DNA from 2 places in the Priestia sp. Y58 genome. Region 1 is predicted to be linked to the other one. Evidence: riboswitches for the same ligand, from Rfam matches in the RefSeq annotation. Region 1 holds a riboswitch; the other holds the start of a gene.
What was found. Region 1 has a riboswitch for cobalamin ahead of MMB68_RS22630 (HoxN/HupN/NixA family nickel/cobalt transporter). Riboswitches for the same ligand answer to the same signal wherever they lie in the genome.
Positions count from the first base shown of each region.

Region 2: another riboswitch for cobalamin. It lies ahead of MMB68_RS05705 (ribonucleoside-diphosphate reductase subunit alpha); the one in region 1 lies ahead of MMB68_RS22630 (HoxN/HupN/NixA family nickel/cobalt transporter).

Region 1 covers NZ_JAKWFL010000009.1:91,487-95,621, forward strand. Annotated here, with positions in the region: gene MMB68_RS22625 (M20 family metallopeptidase) at 1-1,134, opposite strand, end outside; gene MMB68_RS22630 (HoxN/HupN/NixA family nickel/cobalt transporter) at 1,364-2,161, opposite strand; cobalamin riboswitch at 2,295-2,477, opposite strand; gene MMB68_RS22635 (organic hydroperoxide resistance protein) at 2,583-3,002, opposite strand; gene MMB68_RS22640 (undecaprenyl-diphosphatase) at 3,154-3,747, opposite strand; gene MMB68_RS22645 (ABC transporter ATP-binding protein) at 3,894-4,135, opposite strand, start outside.
Region 2 covers NZ_JAKWFL010000001.1:1,087,184-1,091,318, forward strand. Annotated here, with positions in the region: gene MMB68_RS05705 (ribonucleoside-diphosphate reductase subunit alpha) at 1-1,714, opposite strand, end outside; cobalamin riboswitch at 1,849-2,034, opposite strand; gene menC (o-succinylbenzoate synthase) at 2,314-3,417, opposite strand; gene MMB68_RS05715 (o-succinylbenzoate--CoA ligase) at 3,421-4,135, opposite strand, start outside.

The DNA.
Region 1 (4,135 bases):
AGAAGAGCGCTCGGACAACGTATCAATTTGAATATGTTCATATTCCGCATGTATTCCTTTTCCGCATGCTCCTAATCCATCCAACGTGGGAACGCCAATGGCCGCTGTAAAATTGCCATCACTTCCGCCTCCAACAGCTGCTTCTTCTAATTTCATACCCAGTTTGGCCGCGATTGACTGAGCGCATTCAAATAACTCTTCCGTTTGTTTAGACTTGACCATCGGAGGACGATTCATGCCTCCCGTTACTTCGAGCTTAATTCCTTTTAAAATGGGTGTTAAATTCAAAATAATATCCGTCATGCGTTTTGCTTCTTCTTCTGTAGAAACACGTAAATCCACGTGCGCTTCTGCATATTCCGGCACCACATTTGTACCGCTGCCTCCCGTAAATGTCCCAACGTTCACCGTTGTACCTTTTTCATAATCTGTTAAGCCCTGCAAGAAAATCACTTGGCGCGCCAGCTCTTCAATCGCATTGATTCCTTCTTTGTGGTGATTACCCGCGTGTGCTGCTCGTCCCCATGCTTTTACGGTGAAAATTCCCGCTCCTTTGCGCGACGTTTTTAACGCGCCTGAACCCGCCACCGCCGGTTCCGCTACTAGCACTGCTTCACTTCTTTGTGCTTCTTCTTCTATATATTTTTTAGAAGAAATTGACCCAATCTCTTCATCCGAATTGCAGAAAAACACAATTTTTTTATCGAGTGATAAACCAAGCTCTTGAATCGCTTTAATCGCCCATATAGATTGCACAATGCCGCCTTTCATGTCTAAAATTCCCGGACCGTACAGCTTGTTTCCCTCTGTTCTTAGACTCAGCCTTCCCTTTTCCCATACCGTGTCAAAGTGACCGATGATTAAAAGCTGCTTTTCTCCTTCTCCAATCGTAAATTTCAAGTGGTTTCCTACTTCTTTTTCTTCTATAATTTCGTACCCTACCCCTAAACGCTTTTGAAACAGCTGCGTTAAATACATTCCACACTGATCTACTAACTCTTTACTGTAGGACGGTGATTCTTTTTTCACAAATCCAACTAAATCTTCAAGCATCTCTTGTTCATGTTCTTTTAAATAACTAAATACGCTTTGTTCTACCATTACCTGACTCAAATCAATTCCTCCTCCAAACAACCCCTGCTGCTTGCATTAAATGCTTTTATTTATCGTACGTATAACTATGTTCTACGTTTCACATAACGACCTTAAATTATCCTTAATTATAATGGTTTTCAGACAATTTTCCATCCTTTAAATACAGATAATACTTTAACTTATTCATAACCGACTGAAAATAGCCATAAACTTCAACAAATTCATACAAAAAAGCTTCAATCTTCAACAGATTAAAGCTTTCGTTTGACTAATTGACATTTATTTTAATATTTTTCCCTTTTGACTTCACACTCACAAAAACAAACATAGACACTAAAAAAATAAACAGAATAACGCCAACCATTTCAAAGTTTACTTCGGCCCATGGGTTAAAGAAAGTGAATGCTAAATAGAACGACACACCATACGCGAGGACAACAATAACCCAGCCCATCAAGCGGGAAGCAGATTGTCCAAATTTGCTCGATTCATTCACCATTTTATGTACAATCATCGAATCGATTGTATCTGTAAGCATCATACCAAACATAAATACTAGTCCCAACAAAAGCGGCGTATACTTGCCTGCGTTCCCTACAGCTAGAGACCACACCGCCGTTTGACTGACCGTTTCGGCTGCTAAAGCGAACAATGCCCCTACAAGAATAATTAAAAAAGGATTCGTTGTTCCTTTTGCGATTTTCGGAATAAACTTCCCTTTTAATCCGCTCAGCTGAAAATCTTCTTCTTTATTTTTAGTTCGAAGCAAATGATATGTGTTTAATGTCCCAATCAGAAATAGAGAGATAATAGATACCCAAGATGCAAAATGATCGAAATATGATGGAAACGTAAAATTTTTCATCACCACGCCCAGCACTCCGGCCGTGACGGCCACCATTCCTCCGTGACCTAGTGAAAACAGCGTTCCGACCCAAGGGGCAAAACGGCTGCCCATTCGCCAATTATATCGAGTCTGGCCGTCAATAAAAGCTAAGTGATCTGCATCCAATCCGTGCCTGATTCCTAATAAAAAGACAAGTAAAAAAACTGATAAACCTTCCATTTCCTACACTCCTTTTTTTAAAATAAAACGTAAAAAAGCCTCAATTCTATAGAAATTGAGGATGTGTCGGCATATGAAAATAAACAGCAATTGCTCACTGCGTACCTTGATACACCGCCTCTTTCCTAGAAGAGTCAAGTGTACAGAATAGGTAGGTCTCCTGGCTTGAGATCATCATTTTCTACCGCCTTCCCCGTTTTGAGTGACGATAAGATAGAAAACTCCCTGCTTACAGTGGCTGGACCGCTCGAGATTTGCACTCGATTCCCTGTTACCTCTTACGCTATGTAAGAGCACCTAAACTGTGCGAATGATTCATTTTCTTCCTCATTATACTAGTACTTCTTACAAATGAATAGAGAAAATTCAAATAAAAAAGCCCTGCTAAGCTTTACATGCTTAGCAGGGCTTTTTAAAGCAATTAAACTACTTCTACCGTTACGTCTACGTTGCCGCTGATTGCTTTTGAATACGGGCAGTATGAATGGGCTAGGTCTACATATTTTTTAGCTGTTTCTAAATCTAAGCCTTCGATATGAGCTTCAAGCGCTACTCTAATTTTCACTCCTTGATCAGCTTTATCAGGAAGCAGCTGAACAGTAGCTTTTACTTCACTGCTTTTGATTTCTACGTTATGTTTTTTCAACATAAATTCTAACGCGCTGTTGAAACAAGCACTGTATCCAGCTGCAAATAGCTGCTCTGGGTTTGTTGCTGTTGTTGCTTCTCCACCAAGCGCTGGAGGTGTTGCAACGTCTAAGTTAAAGATGTTATCTAAAGAGTGAACTTCTCCTGTTCTTCCACCTGTGTTAACGACTGTTGTTTCATATAAAGCTTTCATGTATAAACCTCTCCTCTTTTTCATTAACTTTATTAAAAATTTTTATTTATCGTTTCTGTAATTTAATTGTACACAATTTAATTTTAAAAAACAAGTATTAAATACATTAAAAATTTCCCAATAAAAAAAGCCGCGTATTTGCGACTTTTTCTTAATAATATTGAGACTGTTCGTCATAAGCTGATTTTCGAAAAATAGACAAGTTGGTAATAGCCCTCATCAGTTTCGTATTAAAAATAACATAATGAATAAACAGCGCCAGCACGCAGCCTAAAACGGCTCCTGTTAACACATCAAATGGATAATGAACGCCAACCCATACGCGTGAAAAGGCAATGAGTACGCCCATGACAACCCACATGCGCCCTGAACGTTTGAAATGCAGCCAAATGGTAAAAGTGATAACTAATGCAGATGTAGCATGATCGCTTGGAAATGAAGAATTTGCGGCGTGATCAATAAGCTGATTCACGTGGTGAGAGATAAACGGACGATCTCGATAAGCAAATAAACTAATCACTTTATTGATAATGACTCCTGTGGCACAAGCACATAAAGCTTGAAATGCTACAACACGGCTGCCGTTTTTATTAATAAGTAAAAACAAGCCGAGTAAAACAATAAGTACATACTGGGCATAATCTGCAAAGAATACCATCAGCGAATCTACAAACTTCACATGCGAGGCGTACTGATTCACCGCATGGAAAATGGTATAGTCTACTGAATTAATAGCTGATAACATAATCGAAATCCTTTCTTATTTTTAAATGTCATTAGCTATCTTATCAGTTTCTTGGGAAAATGAACATGTTTTTGTCAGAAGCTTCCTAACTGGTATTTATAGATAATGTAGTCAGGCTGAGTAGTAAATCAACAGACTGTCGCTCATTAACTCACCTGTGAGTGATCCACAATATTTTTTTGCAAAAAGATTTCTTCTAAAGAAGGTTCTTCGACGTGAACTTGATAAATGTCGATGCCGCATTGAATCAATTCACGAATAATAAGAGGAATATTTCTTTCTTTTTGAAGCATCACTTTTGTGTACATGTGATGGTATTCAACTTCGGGACTCAACGTACGGAAAAACTGTTGAATGTATTCTTTGCGACTGTTTGGATAAGGATCAT
Region 2 (4,135 bases), on a different contig from region 1:
TCATGCTTGCCTGTACGGTTAAGTAAGCAATTTGCTCATACAATTCATCGCAGTATGCTACCGCTTCATCTGTTTCCCATGCTATTTTCTTTAAGGCAAGCAAATGGTTCCAACCAAATGTGCCAAGCCCTACTGCGCGGTACTTTTGGTTCGTTAGTTTTGCTTGAAGTACCGGCAAATCATTTAACTCAATAACGTTATCAAGCATGCGTACTTGAATTGGAATTAAACGTTCAAGCACATCTTCAGTTACGGCTCTCGCTAAGTTGATAGACGAAAGATTACATACAACAAAATCGCCCGGATTCTTTGTAATAATAATTTTTCCGTCTTCCGTAATTTCCTCTGTTACGACCGTTGTGCTTTGGTTTTGCGTAATTTCTGTACATAAGTTGCTGCAGTAGATCATGCCCTCGTGGCGGTTTTGATTAGCTCGGTTAACCGTATCACGATAGAACATATAAGGCGTTCCCGTTTCAAGCTGTGAAAGCATAATGCGCTTGAAGATTTCAATAGCAGGTACTGTTTCTCTTGAAAGCTGTTCATTATTTACACACTCAGCGTAACGAGTGCGGAACGAACCGCTGCCTTCTTCTTCATCATAAAAATCTTCTAACGAATAGCCCATCAGCGTACGAACCTCGTGAGGATCGAATAAGTGCCAGTCTTCACGTGCTTCTACTTTTTCCATAAACAAATCTGGCAAACATACGCCAGTGAATAAATCATGCGTGCGCTGGCGTTCGTCACCGTTGTTCAAACGCGCGTCTAAGAATGAAAAGATGTCTTTATGCCATACGTCTAAATATACGGCAATAGCTCCTTGTCGTTGACCTAGCTGATCGACACTTACAGCCGTATTATTTAGCTGTTTCATCCATGGAATTGTTCCTGATGATACGCCTTTAAAACCTTTTATATCACTTCCTCGGCTTCTAATATGACCGAGGTAGACACCAATTCCGCCTCCATTTTTACTAAGCGTGGCCAAATCTGTATTGCTATCATAAATACCGCGTAAGCTGTCATCAATCGTATCAATAAAGCAGCTAGATAGCTGTCCGTAGCTCTTTCCTGCGTTTGAAAGCGTTGGTGTGGCAACCGTCATATATAGACTAGAAAGCGCCCAGTACGCTTCTTTTACTAATGCTGTTCGATTTTCTTTCTTTTCTTGAGACATCAGCGTCATAGCAATGATAAGAAAACGTTCTTGCGGTAATTCGTATACGCGCTTATCATGTGATGTCGCTAAATAGCGATCTGCTAATGTCAACAATCCAATGTATGTAAATAAACGATCGCGTTCAGGAATAATGACTGAAGCAATTTCATTAATTTCTTCTTCTGTATATGTTTTTAATAGCTGTTTATTATAAATGCCGATTTTTGTTAGTTCTTGAATAAGCTGATAAAACGAACCGTACTTCTCTTTTTTATCATAACCTCGGTTGTCCGCTGCTTTTCGATATAGTTCGTTTAAGTAGACGTCTGCCGCTACGTACGTCCAATCTGGTTCTTCCATTGAAATACGCTCTAAGGCTGCTAGAATTAGGACGTTTGCAACCTTTTCGTCCGTCATATTTTCCTTTACTGTAACAGTTTGAATAACCTTTTCCTCATACAAAGAAAAATCAAGCTGCGTAAATTCTTTTTTTAATCGTTCAATATATGCAGTTAATTCATGTAGAATTGTAGGCTTTAATGTATTCACCATAAATATGGCTCCTCTCTTCACTTCAAAATAAAAAAATCGCTCACCGTACCTCGGTGAGCGAATAGAACGAAGATAGAAGAAGACACTAAGTCTTTTCTCAATCCTCGCTCTACCCTCTCACCTCCCGAAGAAGATAAAACGACATAAAAAAGGCAGGTCTCCTGACTTATGCTTCTTTTTACTTTAAGGCCTTCCCATGATGTTTACTCACAGTGGATCTCCTTATTTCATCAGCATTCACAGTTGCGGGGACAGCTTTGGATTTTCACCAAATTCCCTTTTAAGTCTTTTTATCAGACACCTTTTTCACTGGAAAACACAAAATATAGTATTTTATTATCGATTTCAGAACAACATATTGTGTTATGTTATAAACACATTATATAGGACAACTTAGAAAACTATCAACCTATTTTCAAAAATAATTTTGTTTTTTACGGTAAAACTCTTCGACTTTTTTCATCAAACTATTCCATCATAACATGTTTTGACACGCTTGATGGAACAATGTGCTCTTTTTAAAAAATTTGTCCTATTTTTCTACTAAACATTGACAACACCAATAAAAAAACCGTTTTTCATAAAAAAACGGTTTTTAATTATTGGTATTCTTTTTCAAATGCTGTGATTGTTTTGATAAACTTTTTATCAATATCGTATCCTATCCCCGGTTTTCCCTTCACCTTTATTACTCCGGCTTCTACCTCTACTTCGGGCTTAATAATATCTTTTTCCCAATAGCGAGATGACGCAGAAATATCACCTGGTATCGTGAAAGAAGGCAATGTCGCAAGGGCGATGTTATGAGCTCTTGAAATCCCGGCTTCTAACATTCCGCCAACCCAAAGTCTTACACCATGCTGGGCGCACAAATCATGAATTTGCTTTGCTACGGACATTCCGCCAACTCGACCGATTTTCACATTGATAATCTTACAGCTTCTTTGTTCAATTGCATGACGTGCATCTTCATAGCTCACAATACTTTCATCTAAGCAAATTGGCGTCTGCATTTGCTTTTGTAACAATCGATGATCAAGGATATCATCAGAACTTAACGGCTGTTCGATCATCATTAAATTCAATTCATCTAGTTTCTTCAATAAATCACTATCGCTTAACGTATAGGCTGAATTGGCATCAGCCATAAGAGGAATGCTTGGAAATTCATCTCGAATTTGTTTCAGTAGCTCATAGTCAGCACCCGGCTTAATTTTCACTTTAAAGCGCTTATAACCATCTTTCATGTAAGTCTTTATTTGTTCTTTCATTATGGAAATATCATTTAAGCCAACTACCACTCCAGCTTCTACAGCAGACCTTACTCCTCCAATTACTTCAGATAACGGTTTGTTATGCCGCTTTGCATACAAATCCCATACAGCACAGTCTAAAGCTGCTTTAGCCATGTTATTTCGCTTTAGAGGTTTGAATAACTTTTGAACATCCTCTGGTTTTTGAAGCTGCTGATTAAGAAGCGAGGGAATTAAAAAATCGTCTAACATATGAAAACATGTCTGAATCGTTTCTTCCGTATACCAAGGAGATGAAAAAGCAACTACTTCTCCCCACCCTGTCAATCCTTGTTCATCTTCTACTTCAAGCAAAATCAATTCTCGATCCTGCACTGTACCATAGCTTGTTGAAAAAGGAGAAAGAAGCTTCATGTCAATTTTATAAAGATGTACTTTTTTTATAATCATCGATTAGCTCCCTTTCTGTATGAAAGATGATAGCTTCCGGCGTATGATTTTATTAGAAGCCGTTCGCGGCAGCTCCTCTACTCGAGCGAAATACTTTGGAAGTTTGTACTTTGCTAAAAATTGTTGAATGTGTAAAGATAATTCTTCATCTGAAACGTCTTCGTTTACAACAATACATGCAGCTGGCACTTGTCCCCATTTTTCATCAGCTATTCCCGTTACACCGGCCTCTTTAACAGCGGGATGCTTCAACAAAACATTTTCAATTTCAGCTGGATATACATTTTCTCCACCTGAAATAATAAGGTCTGAACGTCTGTCTAATACATATAGAAAGCCTTCTTCATCCACTTTCCCGATATCTCCTGTATAGAACCAGCCTTGTTGAAGGGCTTTTTCAGTAGCTTCAGGTTTATTTAAATATCCTTTTGTAACATTTGGACCTTTAACAATGATTTCTCCTGCTTCGCTGGTCTCATTTCCTTTTTTATCTACAATTTTCATTGCACATGGAAATAATGGTTTACCTGCTGATCCCAGTTTTCGCAAACTATCTTCAGGTGAAAGCGTAACGAACTGTGAAGATGTTTCTGTCATTCCATACGTTTGATAAACAGGAATTTCTTTATTCACACAGGCCTCTAAAATAGTAAGCGGTGCAGGTCCTCCTCCTAAAAGCATGCACCGAAACGTATGCGGATATTTTCGTTCCCCTAAC